Regions from separate parts of the Acidovorax sp. FHTAMBA genome, predicted to be linked through region 1. Evidence: riboswitches for the same ligand, from Rfam matches in the RefSeq annotation. Region 1 holds a riboswitch; the other holds the start of a gene.
What was found. Region 1 has a riboswitch for thiamine pyrophosphate ahead of AAFF19_RS11805 (cytosine permease). Riboswitches for the same ligand answer to the same signal wherever they lie in the genome.
Positions count from the first base shown of each region.

Region 1 (6,760 bases):
CCGAAACCGCCTGAGGGTTTATCACTATGAAAATAATAGCTTCTCACGAGCACCAGCCGAGCCCTGCGGGCATGAAAGTCATTGAACTGCCTAACGACGCCAACCCGTTCGATCTGGACCTGGCGGGCGTGGACCGCATTGACCTGCAGTTCCCCAAGTTCACTGACGGCCGGGCCTTCAGCCAAGCCCGCCTGCTGCGCGGCCGCCTGAAGTTTGCGGGCGAGTTGCGCGCCACCGGCGAGGTGCTGATCGACCAGCTGGTGCAGATGGCCCGCTGCGGCTTTGACGTGGCCGTGCTGCGCGAAGGCCTGGACATGGCCGATGCCCAGCGCCAGTTTGACCGCTTCAAGGGCTTCTACCAAGGCGACGTGACGCACCCGCTCCCCCACTTTCGTGAGGCCGCCTGATGAACACCCGAGACCCCCTCGCCACAAGTCCGCTGGATCTGGCCACCGTCAACGCCGACCTGGGCCGCAACGCGCCCGCCCTGGTGCAATGGGCCCTGGGCCTGGGCAAGACCAGCATCGTCACCACCAACTTTCGCCCCTTCGAAGCCGTGATCCTGCACATGGTCACGCAGGTGAATCCTGAAGTGCCCGTGGTGTGGATGGACAACGGCTACAACACCGAAGCCACCTACCGCTTTGCCGACGAGGTGACAAAGCAGCTGGGGCTGAACCTGAAGATCTACCTGCCCCTGCGCTCGCGCGCCCACCGCGAAGCCGTGGATGGGCCCACGCCCGCGCTGGATGACCCGCGCCACGCTGCCTTCACCGCCGAGGTGAAGCTCGAGCCCTTTGCCCGCGCCCTGCGCGAGACCGCGCCCGAGGTCTGGTTCACCGCGCTGCGCGCCACCGACACTGCCGTGCGCGCGCAGATGGAGCCGGTCAGCATCAACCCCGACGGGCTCATCAAGGTGGCGCCGCTGCTGCACTGGTCGTCCAAAGACCTGCACGAATACTGCGTGAAGCACGGCCTGCCCAACAATTTTGACTACGTGGACCCGACCAAGGGCGAAGACAACCGCGAGTGCGGCTTGCATCTGGCCCACTGAACCTGGACACCGCCATGAACGCCCGCACCGACTCAGTGCTGCTTGAGAAAACCAACAACATGAGCTACCACCTCAACAACTCGCACCTCGACGCTTTGGAGGAAGAAACCATCTTCATCCTGCGCGAAGTCGCCGCCGCCTTCGAGCGCCCCGCCCTGCTGTTCTCGGGCGGCAAGGATTCGTTGGTCATGCTCAAGTGCGCAGAAAAGGCTTTTGGCACCAAGGCCAGCGGTGGCGGCATTCCGTACCCGCTGCTCATGATCGACACGGGCCACAACTTCCCTGAAGTGACAGACTTCCGCGACTTCCGCGCGAAGGAACTGGGTGCCGAACTCATCGTGCGCAGCGTGGAGGATTCGATGGCGCGCGGCACCGTGCGCCTGGCGCACCCCGGCGAATCGCGCAACGTGCACCAGTCCGTCACGCTGCTTGAGGCAATTGAAGAGTTCCGCTTTGACGCGCTGATCGGCGGTGCCCGCCGCGACGAAGAAAAGGCGCGCGCCAAGGAGCGCATCTTCAGCCACCGTGACAGCTTTGGCCAATGGCAGCCCAAGGCCCAGCGCCCCGAGCTGTGGACGCTGTTCAACACCCGCCTGCAGCCCGGCGAGCACTTTCGCGTATTCCCCATCAGCAACTGGACCGAGCTGGACGTGTGGCAATACATCGACCGCGAGCAGATCGGCCTGCCCAGCATCTACTACACGCACAAACGGCAGGTGGTGGACAAGAAGGGCCTGCTGATGCCCGTGACCGAGCTGACACCACCCCGCGAAGGCGATGTGGTGGAAACACGCGACGTGCGCTTTCGCACTGTGGGCGACATCACCTGCACCGCACCGGTGGAAAGCACCGCCGCAACCCCGGCCGAGATCGTCATCGAAACCCTGGCCGCCGACGTGAGCGAGCGCGGCGCGACGCGCATGGACGACAAGACCAGCGATGCGTCGATGGAAAAGCGCAAGAAAGATGGGTACTTCTGATGACCACTACCAATTCGATAGCTGCCAGCGCTTATACAGCAAGCGCTGGAGCCCAAAATGACCATATTTCCGCCCTCAAGTTCATCACCTGCGGCAGCGTGGATGACGGCAAGAGCACGCTGATCGGCCGCCTGCTGGTGGACAGCAAGGCCGTGCTGCAAGATCACCTGGCCGGCGTGCAGCGCCAGGGCGAAACCGACCTGGCGCTCCTGACCGACGGCCTCTCTGCCGAGCGCGAGCAAGGCATCACCATCGACGTGGCCTACCGCTACTTCGCCACCGAAGCGCGCAAGTTCATCATCGGCGACGCGCCCGGCCACGAGCAGTACACCCGCAACATGGTGACGGCCGCCAGCAGCGCCGACGCCGCCGTGGTGCTGGTGGACGCCACCAAGCTCGACTGGAAGAACGCCCAGCTCGCCCTGCTGCCGCAAACGCGCCGCCACAGCCTGCTGGCGCACCTGCTGCGCGTGCATTCGCTGGTGTTCGCCGTGAACAAGCTGGACGCGGTGGAAGACCCCGCGCTGGCGTGGAAGCACATCCAGGGCGCGCTCCAGGCGTTTGCGCAGGCCGCTGGCATTGCTGTGCGTGCCACGGTGCCCGTTTCGGCACTCAAAGGCTGGAACGTGGTGGACGCCCACGCCGGCTGGTGCGGCTATGACGGTCCTACCCTGCTGCAGGTGCTGGAAGAACTGCCCAACACCCCCGCCGACACGGCGCTGGCGCCAGCCTTCCCGGTGCAGTGGGTCCAGAAGTTCTCGTCCTCGTCCGACACCAGTCAGGGCCGCCGCGTCTTCTGGGGCCGAGTGGCTGCAGGCAGCTTTGCGCCCGGCACCGCCGTACAGATCTTCCCCAGCGGCCAGCTCGCCACCGTGGCCCAGGTGCTGGACCACGCACGCCGCCCCAAGGACGTGCCCGCAGGCACCAGCGCCGGCATCATCCTGGACCGCGAGGTGGATGTATCGCGCGGCGACTGGATTTTGGCAGCGCCCACGGCAGCCGCAGCCCCGGCCGCCGAGGACGACTTTGGCGACACGCCCGCTGCCACCCCGGCCTGGCCCGCCAGCCGCGAGCTGCGCACCACCATCGCCTGGATGGACGACGAGCCCCTGGTGGCGGGCCGCGTGTACTGGGCGCTGCATGGCCACCGCTGGGTCAAGGCCAAGGTGAAAGCCGTGGTGCACAAGCTCAACATCAACACGCTGGCCGAAGAAGCCGCCACGCAGCTTGACCCCAACGCCATCGGCCATGTTCAACTTGTGCTGCAAGAGGCCATTCCCGCCGCGCCGTTCAACCAGGCCCGCGTGCTGGGTTCGTTGATCTTGGTGGACACGGCCAGCCACAAGACGGCCGGCGCCGTGCTGGTCAACTGATCTGGATCAGCGCACGCCGCCCCCACATCCCTCCCGCGAGAGGGGCCCTGTAACCAAAGGTCGGTGAAAGCCTTAAAATCGAGGGTTTTCACCGACCCACACAACTCCTGTCATGACCCACGTCGTTTCCGAAAACTGCATCAAGTGCAAGTACACCGATTGTGTGGACGTGTGCCCCGTGGACTGCTTCCGCGAAGGCCCGAACATGCTCGTCATCGATCCCGATGAGTGCATCGACTGCGCCGTCTGCATCCCCGAGTGCCCGGCCAACGCCATCTTTGCCGAAGAAGACCTGCCGGCCGACCAGATCGCCTTCATCAAGCTCAACGCCGACCTGGCCTTTGCCGACGGCTGGAAGAGCATCACCAAGCGCAAGCCCGCGCTGCCCGACGCCGACGAGTGGAACGGCAAGCCGGGCAAGGTCAACGAACTGATCAAGTGACCCACCGACCCCAACCGTTCGGGCTGAGCTTGTCGAAGCCTTGCGCCGCGCTTCGACAGGCTCAGCAGGAACGGTTTGTGTCGATCCAGGGCAACGTGGCGCCTGGCGCTGCTACCCAGGCGTGACGGCCATGATTCAAGAAACCGACGCCGTCGTCATCGGCGCGGGGCCCGTGGGCCTGTTCCAGGTCTTCCAGCTGGGCCTGCAAGGCATCACCGCCCACCTGATCGACGCCCTGCCCCATGCGGGTGGCCAGTGCGTCGAACTGTACGGCGACAAACCCATCTACGACATCCCGGGCATCCCCGTGTGCACCGGGCGCGAGCTGGCCAGTCTGCTGCTTCAGCAGATTGCGCCGTTCAAGACCCAGTGGCACCTGAACACGCTGGTGTCCGCACTCACCGTGCAGGCCGATGGGCGCCTGCTGGTCGAAACCTCGCAAGGTGCACAGCTGCTGGCCCGCAGCGTATTCGTTGCCGCCGGCGTGGGCGCCTTTGTGCCGCGCACGCTCAAGGTGGACGGCATCGAGCGGTTTGTGGGCAACCAGGTCCACTACCAACACCTGCCCGCGACTGCGGATGTGGCGGGGCGCCACGTCGTCGTGCACGGCGGCGACGAGCCCGCCGTGGCCCGCGCCGTGGAACTGGCCGAACAAGGCCAGGCCGCCCGCGTGAGCCTGCTGCACCGCCGCGATGTGTTCCAGGCGCCCGAAGCCTTGCTGCAACGCCTGCAGCAACTGCGCGATGCGGGCCGCATCCACGTCGAGGCCGCACAGATCACCGGCATCGAAACCACGGGTGAACAGCTGACCGCCCTGCAGATGGTGGACGCCGATGGCAGCAGCCGCGCCCTGGCGCTGGACCTGCTGGTGGCTGTGCTGGGCATCTCGCCCCGCCTCGGGCCCATTGCGGACTGGGGCTTGGCCATGGACCGCAAGCAACTGGTGGTGGATACCGAGGCCTTCCGCACCAGCGTGCCCGGCATCTACGCCGTGGGCGACATCAACACCTACCCCGGCAAACGCAAACTCATCCTGTGCGGATTTCACGAAGCCACGCTGGCCGCCTTTGGCGCGGCCGAGGCACTCAAGGGCGACAAGGTGGCCCTGCAATACACCACCACCAGCCCGCGCCTGCACCAGCTGCTGGGTGTGTCGCCCGCCGCCGCTGCGGCCTGACCGGGCACGCAGCCACGCCACTACAATCCGCAGCGCACTGCTTTTGCAAGTGCTACCGCTAGGGGTGTCGAAGCGGGTTGGCCCACTTCGACTGAGAGAGTCCCTTTGAACCTGATTGAGATCATCCTCGCGCAGGGAAGCAAGTTCGCCACATTGCGACTCTGAACACGTCAGGGCGCACCGGCGGGCCGCCCCTGCTCTGTATCTGCTTACGGAGCCATTCCATGTCCTCATCGCCCGCCGCGCCCTCCCACAACGAAGCGCTGGCCCCCGTCTCCCCCGACCGCCGCGTCTTCCAGTGGCATGACCACGCCTCGCTCTGGTTCAGCCTAGGCGTGGGCCTGCTGGTCATGCAGGTGGGCGCGTACCTGATGCCCGCATTGGGCACCAAAGAGGCACTCATCGCCATCGTGGCCGGCTCCATCGTGGGCGCGGGCCTGCTGGGCTGGGTGGCCAAGCTGGGCTGCGACAGCGGGCTGGCGAGCGCGGGCCTGATGCACGCGGTGTATGGCCGCACCTTTGCCAGCCTGCCCATCATCCTGAACATCGTGCAGCTGGTGGGCTGGGGCACGTTCGAGCTGGTGGTGATGCGCGATGCCACCGTGGCCATTGGTCAGCAGTCGGGCAGCATGGCCGGTGCGCACTGGCAGGTAGCGGCCACGCTGCTGTGGGGCGGCGTGGTAATGCTGCTCATCAGCGGCTCGATGGTGCAGCTGGTGCGCAAGGTGATTGCGCGCGTGGCGCTGCCGCTGGTGGTGCTGTCGCTGCTGTGGCTGTCGTGGCAGTGCTTGTCACTGGCGCAGGCCCAGGGGTTTGATGCGCTGTGGAACCGCCAGGGCGCGGGTGGCATGGGCGTGTTCCCTGCGCTGGATCTGGTGATCGCCATGCCCATCTCCTGGCTGCCGCTGGTGGCGGACTATGCGCGCCACGGCAGGAACGGCGGCTCCGCATTGCGTGGCACCTGGCTCGGCTATGCGCTGGCCAACATGTGGTGCTACACGCTGGGTGTGCTGGTAGCGCTGACCTTGCCCAGCAAGGATCTGGTGCAGGCGCTGCTGCTGGCCCAGGGCGGGCTGATCGCGCTGTCGCTGATCCTGATCGACGAGGTGGACAACGCCTATGGCGACACCTATTCGGGCGCCGTGTCGGCCCACAGCCTGATGCCGCGCTGGAGCGTGCGTGCCTGGGGCCTGGTGGTGGCTGCGGTGTGTACCGGCCTCGCACTGGTGCTGCCCATGCACAGCCTGGAGCCGTTCCTGCTGCTGCTGAGTTCGGTGTTTGTGCCGCTGTTTGGCGTGATCCTGGGACGCCTGGCGTTTGGCACGAACGCGCCCGCACTGCTGGCGGCAGCGGGCAAGGTCAATGTCGTGCCGGTGACCATCTGGCTGGTGGGCATTGCGGTCTACCACCTGGCGCCCAAGGTGCTTCCGGGTGCGGGGTCGGCCCTTCCGGCGCTGGCGTTCAGCTTTGCGCTGGCCTTTGCCACACGGCCAAGAGCCCGTTGATACGCTATTGAATTGTGAGCTGCCAGCGCTTTATTTATAAGCGCTAGAGCCCAAAAAAAGCCAATTTCTAAAACACCAGTTGCGCCACGGGCGCATAACCGTGGTTGAGCGGGCCGTGACCACGGCCGGTGGTCACATCAGCCCCTGCAGCAATGGCGCCCAGGATGTAGGCCCGCGCGCGCTCCACCGCCTGCTGCAAGGGCAGGCCCTGCGCCAGGTGTGCCGCAAT
Region 1 covers NZ_CP152407.1:2,503,532-2,510,291, reverse strand. Annotated here, with positions in the region: gene AAFF19_RS11840 (nitrite/sulfite reductase) at 1-14, shown strand, start outside; gene AAFF19_RS11835 (DUF934 domain-containing protein) at 27-407, shown strand; gene AAFF19_RS11830 (phosphoadenosine phosphosulfate reductase family protein) at 407-1,054, shown strand; gene cysD (sulfate adenylyltransferase subunit CysD) at 1,069-2,034, shown strand; gene AAFF19_RS11820 (GTP-binding protein) at 2,034-3,407, shown strand; gene fdxA (ferredoxin FdxA) at 3,520-3,849, shown strand; gene AAFF19_RS11810 (NAD(P)/FAD-dependent oxidoreductase) at 3,980-5,026, shown strand; TPP riboswitch at 5,077-5,181, shown strand; gene AAFF19_RS11805 (cytosine permease) at 5,251-6,531, shown strand; gene thiD (bifunctional hydroxymethylpyrimidine kinase/phosphomethylpyrimidine kinase) at 6,599-6,760, opposite strand, start outside.

Region 2 (6,760 bases), 1.4 Mb from region 1:
TCTACCAGGAAGTCTCCAAGATCGACCGCGCCACGCTGGGCTCCATCAACGGGCCCACGACGAGCAAGCGCGCCATCGAGTCGAATGTGGTGGTGGACGACGGCAGCATCATCGTCATCGGCGGCCTGCTGGAGGACAGCTACTCGCAAAGCCAGGACAAGGTGCCCGTGATGGGCGACATCCCCGTGCTGGGCAACCTCTTCAAGAGCGAGAACCGCTCGCGCAACAAGACCAACCTCATGGTGTTCCTGCGGCCCATCGTGGTGCGTGACAACGCCACCAGCGAGGCGCTGATGATCGACCGTTACGAAGCCATCCGTGCATTGCAGCAGGCCACCCAGCCGGCGCCCAGCACGGTGATGCGCTCGGTGTCCGGTGCGCCTGTGCTGCCGGCCTTGCCGCCCAGGCCGGACGCCACCGGCGCCACCCCCGCACCGCTGCCAGCCAGCCCCGTGCAACCCCGTTTGCCCTGACCCCCATGCGCCACCCCCTGCCCTACGCCTTTGCGCGCACGGCCCAGCTGCTGCTGGAAGATGACGGCCACCAGCTGGTGCTGTGGCACGGCCCCAGCCCCGATGCGGGGGCGCTATCCGAAGTGCTGCGCAAGCATGCCGTGCAGCAGCTGCTGCCGCTCGATGCCCCGGCCCTGGCCCAGCGCATCAGCGCCGCCTATTCGCACAGCGAATCGAGCGCCGCCACCGTGGTGAGCGAGGTCGAAAGCGATGCCGACCTCTCCCGCATGATGCAGGAGCTGCCTGCCGTGGAGGACCTGCTGGAATCGGCCGGCGACGCGCCCATCATCCGCATGCTCAACGCCCTGCTCACGCAGGCGGCGCGCGATGGCGCCAGCGACATCCACATCGAACCCTACGAGCGCCACAGCAGCGTGCGCTTTCGCGTGGACGGCACGCTGCGCGAGGTGGTGCAGCCCAACCGCGCGCTGCACGCGGCATTGATCTCGCGCCTGAAGATCATGGCCGACCTCGACATCTCCGAAAAGCGCCTGCCGCAGGACGGCCGCATCAGCCTGCGCCTGGGCACCCGCGCCATCGATGTGCGCGTATCCACCCTGCCCAGCGCCCATGGCGAGCGCGCCGTGCTGCGCCTTTTGGACAAGAGCGAAAGCAAGCTGAGCCTGGAAGCCGTGGGCATGCAGGGCGACACGCTGCGCCGCTTCGAGGGGCTGATCAGCCAGCCGCACGGCATCATTTTGGTGACCGGGCCCACGGGCTCGGGCAAAACGACCACGCTGTATGCAGCGCTGGGGCGGCTGGATGCCACGCGCAACAACATCATGACGGTGGAAGACCCCATCGAATACGAGCTGCCGGGCGTGGGCCAGACGCAGGTCAACAGCAAGATCGAGCTGACCTTCGCCAAGGCCCTGCGCGCCATCCTGCGGCAGGACCCGGACATCATCATGATCGGCGAAATCCGCGACTTCGAGACCGCGCAGATCGCCATCCAGGCCTCGCTCACCGGCCACCTGGTGCTGGCCACGCTGCACACCAACGATGCGGCCAGCGCCGTCACGCGCCTGACCGACATGGGGGTCGAGCCCTTCCTGCTGTCGTCGTCCCTGCTGGGTGTTCTGGCCCAGCGCCTGGTGCGCAAGTACTGCAGCCATTGCCACGGTGCGGGCTGCGATGCCTGCGGCCACACGGGCTACGCGGGCCGTACGGGCGTGTTCGAGCTGCTGGTGACCACGGATGCGATCCGGGCGCAGATCCACAACCAGGCGTCCGAAGCCGACATCCGCACCGCCGCCATCGCCGATGGCATGGCGCTGATGCGGGAAGACGGCGAACGGCTGATCGCCGCCGGCATCACCAGCCGCGAGGAAGTGCTGCGGGTCACGCGGGATTGAAGCGCCGCAGCTGAGCCCAGGCTTCGCCACACCGGCGGCTCACCCGCGGGCCTGGCAAGTCGGCTTGGGTGCAAACCCTGCGAGCGCAAGCCCTGCCAGCCAAAGATTGCTATTAATTTAATAGCTGCTAGCGCTTACTGGATAAGCGCTAGCAGCCAAAAAGTCTTGGAATTTACCGGATCTGCAGCGCGGGCCGGCGCAAGCTAGCCGCCACGGCCGGTGCCGGGGGCGCCGCGGGCGCGCTGAACGCAGAGGCCACCGAAGCGGCCCCGCCCTCCTGCAACTTGAACTGGCTGACCGCGTCGCTCAGGTGGCGCGCCTGTTCGCGCAGCGATTCGGACGCTGCGGTGGACTCCTCCACCAGCGCCGCGTTCTGCTGGGTCATCTGGTCGAGCTGGGTGACGGACTGGCTGATCTGGCCGATGTTGTCGCTCTGCTCGGCCGACGAAGCGGTGATCTCGGCAATGATGTCGGACACGCGGCGCACGCTGCTCACGATCTCGGTCATGGTCTGCCCGGCCTGGCTCACCAGGCGCGAGCCGTCTTCCACCCGCTCCACCGACGAGCCAATCAGGGACTTGATCTCTTTTGCTGCGGACGCAGAGCGTTGCGCCAGGTTGCGCACCTCGCTGGCCACCACGGCAAAGCCGCGCCCTTGCTCACCGGCACGCGCAGCCTCCACGGCGGCGTTGAGCGCGAGGATGTTGGTCTGGAACGCGATGGAGTCGATCACACCGGTGATGTCTGCGATCTTGCGCGAGCTGGTGGTGATCTGGTCCATGGTGGTCACCACCTGCGACACCACGGCACCGCCGCGTGCCGCCACTTCAGCGGCCGACGACGCGAAGTCGCTGGCCTGGCGGGACGACTGCGCGCTTTGCTGCACCGTGCTGGTCAGCACCTCCATCGACGAGGCAGTTTCTTCCAGGTTGGCCGCGGTCTGCTCGGTGCGGTGGCTCAGGTCGTGGTTGCCGCTGGCGATTTCGGAGCTGGCGGTGGAGATGTTGCCCGCCGCATCCTGCACCTGGCGCACCAGGCCGCGCAACGCGTCCTGCATGCGGCCCATGGCGCCCACCAGCTGGCCCACTTCGTCCTGGTTCATCACCGTCACATCACGCGACAGGTCGCCGCTGGCAATGCGCTCGGCCAGCTCCTGCGCCTGCCCCAGCGATTTGGTGATGGAGCGCACACTGAAGAAGGTGAGCGGAATCAGCACCGCCAAGCCCAGCAGCAACGCAATGCCGATGAGCGCAGACATGGCCGAGGTGCGCGACTCCACGCCTTCGCGCGCTTCGTCCATCTGCGCGCGAGCCGAAGTGGCCAGGCTGGAGAACAGCTTGTCGGTGGCCTCCATGTGCACCTTCAGGCGGTCGGCGTAGGCGCCGCCGCCGGCGCCGTCCAGCTGCGCGCCCTCGATCTTCTCGAAGATGGGCGAGATACCGGTTTCGTACTGCTTGATTTCGTCCAGCGACTTGTCGATGGACGCCACGAAATCTGCATCGCCCGATTGCACCTGGCGCACATCGGCCAGGCTCTTGCGCAGCCCGCCGAGGGTCTTCGCCCAGGTTTCGCGCAGCGTGGACACCTCGACCGAGTTGTTGAAGTTGATGATGATGTCTTTTTCAATCCGGCGCACATCACCCAAAGTGGTGCGCAGGTCCGACATGTCGGTCAGTGTCTGCACCCTTTCGGAGAACAGCACCTGCAGCGTGCCACGCGTGCGGTCCAGCGCCACATAGCCCATGGCACCAATGACGACAAGAAGAATGAGGGAAAAGACGGTTCCGAAGTACAGGCGGGTGCGGATCGAGAAGCGGCCGAGAGCGTTCATGGGCTCTTCCTTACATTTTTTAACAGATAGCTCAGCATAGCAAATTCAGTGCCACAGAACCCCCGCCGGGGTCTTGTGGAGCCGCGGGGGTGGCGGGACTATAGAGCGGGTGCCTGCATCTGCCGCACAGGGTAAGCACGCCCCCCGGGCCCTGATACAGGGAATCCTCGGGGGCAGTAGGCAGGCTTATGGCGCCGGTGTGAGGGGAATATAAAGTTGCCCGCCCTGGCGCTGGAACTCCGCCGCCTTGATCTGCATGCCCTGGGCCAGGGCTTCAGCCTCGGCCACACCCTTTTGCTTTGCAAAGTCGCGCACTTCCTGCGTGATCTTCATCGAGCAGAACTTGGGGCCGCACATCGAGCAAAAGTGCGCCACCTTGGCCGAGTCCTTGGGCAGGGTTTCGTCGTGGTACTCCTTGGCCGTGTCGGGGTCCAGGCCCAGGTTGAACTGGTCCTGCCAGCGGAAATCGAAACGCGCCTGGCTCAGTGCATCGTCCCGCGCGCGGGCGCCCGGATGGCCCTTGGCCACATCGGCCGCGTGCGCAGCGATCTTGTAGGCAATGATGCCCTGCTTCACGTCATCACGGTCGGGCAGGCCCAGGTGCTCCTTGGGCGTCACGTAGCACAGCATGGCCGTGCCCATCCAGCCGATCATGGCCGCGCCGATGGCCGAAGCGATGTGGTCGTAGCCCGGCGCGATGTCGATGGTCAGCGGGCCCAGGGTGTAGAACGGCGCTTCGTGGCAGGTCTTGAGCTGCTCGGTCATGTTGGCCTGGATCATGTGCATGGGCACATGGCCGGGGCCTTCGATCATGGTCTGCACGTCATGCTTCCAGGCCACCTGGGTCAGTTCGCCCAGCGTGTGCAGCTCGGCAAACTGGGCTTCGTCGTTGGCGTCGGACGCGCAGCCAGGGCGCAGGCCGTCGCCCAGGCTGAACGACACGTCGTACGCCTTCATGATGTCGCAGATGTCCTCGAAGTGCTCGTACAAAAAGCTCTCGCGGTGGTGCGCCATGCACCACTTGGCCATGATGGAGCCACCGCGCGAGACGATGCCCGTGCGCCGCTGCGCCGTGAGGTGGATGTAGGCCAGGCGCACACCCGCGTGGATGGTGAAGTAGTCCACGCCCTGCTCGGCCTGCTCGATGAGCGTGTCGCGGAAGATCGCCCAGGTCAGGTCTTCGGCCACGCCGCCCACCTTTTCCAGCGCCTGGTAGATCGGCACGGTGCCAATCGGCACGGGCGAGTTGCGCACGATCCAGTCGCGCGTGGTGTGGATGTTCTTGCCCGTGGACAGATCCATCACATTGTCGGCGCCCCAGCGGATGGCCCAGACGAGCTTCTCCACTTCTTCCTCAATGCTCGACGTGACGGCCGAGTTGCCGATGTTGGCGTTGATCTTCACCAGGAAGTTGCGGCCAATCGCCATCGGCTCGACCTCGGGGTGGTTGATGTTGGCCGGGATGATGGCGCGGCCGCGTGCCACCTCGTCGCGCACGAATTCTGGGGTGATGATGCGCGGGATGCTGGCACCCATCGGGTTGCCCATCAGGCGCTGCTCGCGGCCTGCATCGGCCATGTACTGCTCCATCCACTCGCGCTTGCCGTTTTCGCGGATGGCCACGTACTCCATCTCGGGCGTGATGATGCCTTTCTTAGCGTAGTGCATCTGCGTGACGTTGGCGCCGGCCTTGGCGCGCAGGGGCTTGCGCTGCAGCGCGGCGGCCTCGGCGCGCAGCTGTGCCAGGCGGGTGGCGTCTTCGCTCTTTTGCCCGTCGTCCAGCGCCACGGGGGCGCGGCCTTCGTAGTGCTCCACATCGCCGCGGCCAGTGATCCAGCCACCGCGCACGCTGGCCAGGCCCTGGCGCACGTCGATCACGGCGTCAGGGTCGGTGTAAGGGCCCGAGGTGTCGTACACGCTGACCTGCTCGCCGTTGGTGAGCGCGATGTCGCGCACGGGCACGCGCAGGTCGGCGTGCAGGTGGCCGGGGATGTAGGCCTTGCGGGATGCGGGGAAGGGTTCGCGGGTGCGGGCAAGCAACTCGGCAAACTTTTCGGGCGCGGCGAGTTGGGCGTGGGGATCGGGGGCGTTCATGAGCAGGTCTCCTGGTTCCGGTAGCGGTGGGGGTCTGCTCCGGAATGGACCTGTGCGCCCCTCAGGTGGCTGCGCATGGCAGCACCTGAGGCATGGCGTGCCCACAGGGTCTGCGGGCACGGGACAAGGAGGTCGGCTCTTCTTCCGCCGGTATGAACCGGATCAAGTTCGTCGGGTTCGCAAGCTCGCCTGAATTCCTTCAGGACTCTTGCATCTCAGCGCATCAGCACACCCCGGAGCAGGCGCGAGTATAGGCCAGCGCCGTTGCGGCGCCGGGCCGTCAGAGTAATCGCTCGACGAGGACCACCACGAAGAAAACGACGGCGGCGATGATCGTCCATTTGAGAATCACCAGCCCCAGCCGTTTGTAGAACACCTGCCCGGTGCCCACATAAAAACCGAAGCACACGGCCGATGCGAGCAGCAGAAACAGGGCGAGCCAGCGAACGATCAGCATGACAGGCTGCCTTACCAGGCCCGGGCAGGCTGCGCAAAACCGGTGGGCGCCTGGCGTTCGTCCTGGAACGTGACCTCCTCCCACGCATCGCGCTGGGCCAGCAGCTCGCGCAGCAGCAGGTTGTTCATTGCATGGCCCGAGCGGAACGCGCTGTACGCGGCAAGCAGCGGTTTGCCAATCAGGTACAGGTCGCCCATGGCGTCGAGGATCTTGTGCTTGACGAACTCGTCGTCGTAGCGCAGGCCATCGCTGTTGAGCACCTTGTAGTCGTCCATCACGATGGCGTTGTCCAGCCCACCGCCCAGGGCGAGCCCGTTGGAGCGCATCATTTCCACATCGCGGGTAAAGCCGAAGGTGCGAGCGCGGGCGATGTCGCGGCTGTAGTTGCCGGCGCCCAGATCGAACTCGACTCGCTGGCCAGTGGAGTCCACGGCCGGGTGGTCGAAGTCGATCTCGAAGCTGAGCTTGTAGCCGTGGTAGGGCGACAGGCGTGCCCACTTGGCGTTGGCGC
Region 2 covers NZ_CP152407.1:1,103,984-1,110,743, reverse strand. Annotated here, with positions in the region: gene gspD (type II secretion system secretin GspD) at 1-473, shown strand, start outside; gene AAFF19_RS05135 (ATPase, T2SS/T4P/T4SS family) at 479-1,867, shown strand; gene AAFF19_RS05130 (methyl-accepting chemotaxis protein) at 2,040-3,698, opposite strand; gene thiC (phosphomethylpyrimidine synthase ThiC) at 3,885-5,792, opposite strand; TPP riboswitch at 5,915-6,038, opposite strand; gene AAFF19_RS05120 (hypothetical protein) at 6,073-6,249, opposite strand; gene lpxC (UDP-3-O-acyl-N-acetylglucosamine deacetylase) at 6,261-6,760, opposite strand, start outside.
Region 2: linked by a shared signal. The riboswitch ahead of thiC (phosphomethylpyrimidine synthase ThiC) and the one ahead of AAFF19_RS11805 (cytosine permease) in region 1 are both predicted to bind thiamine pyrophosphate.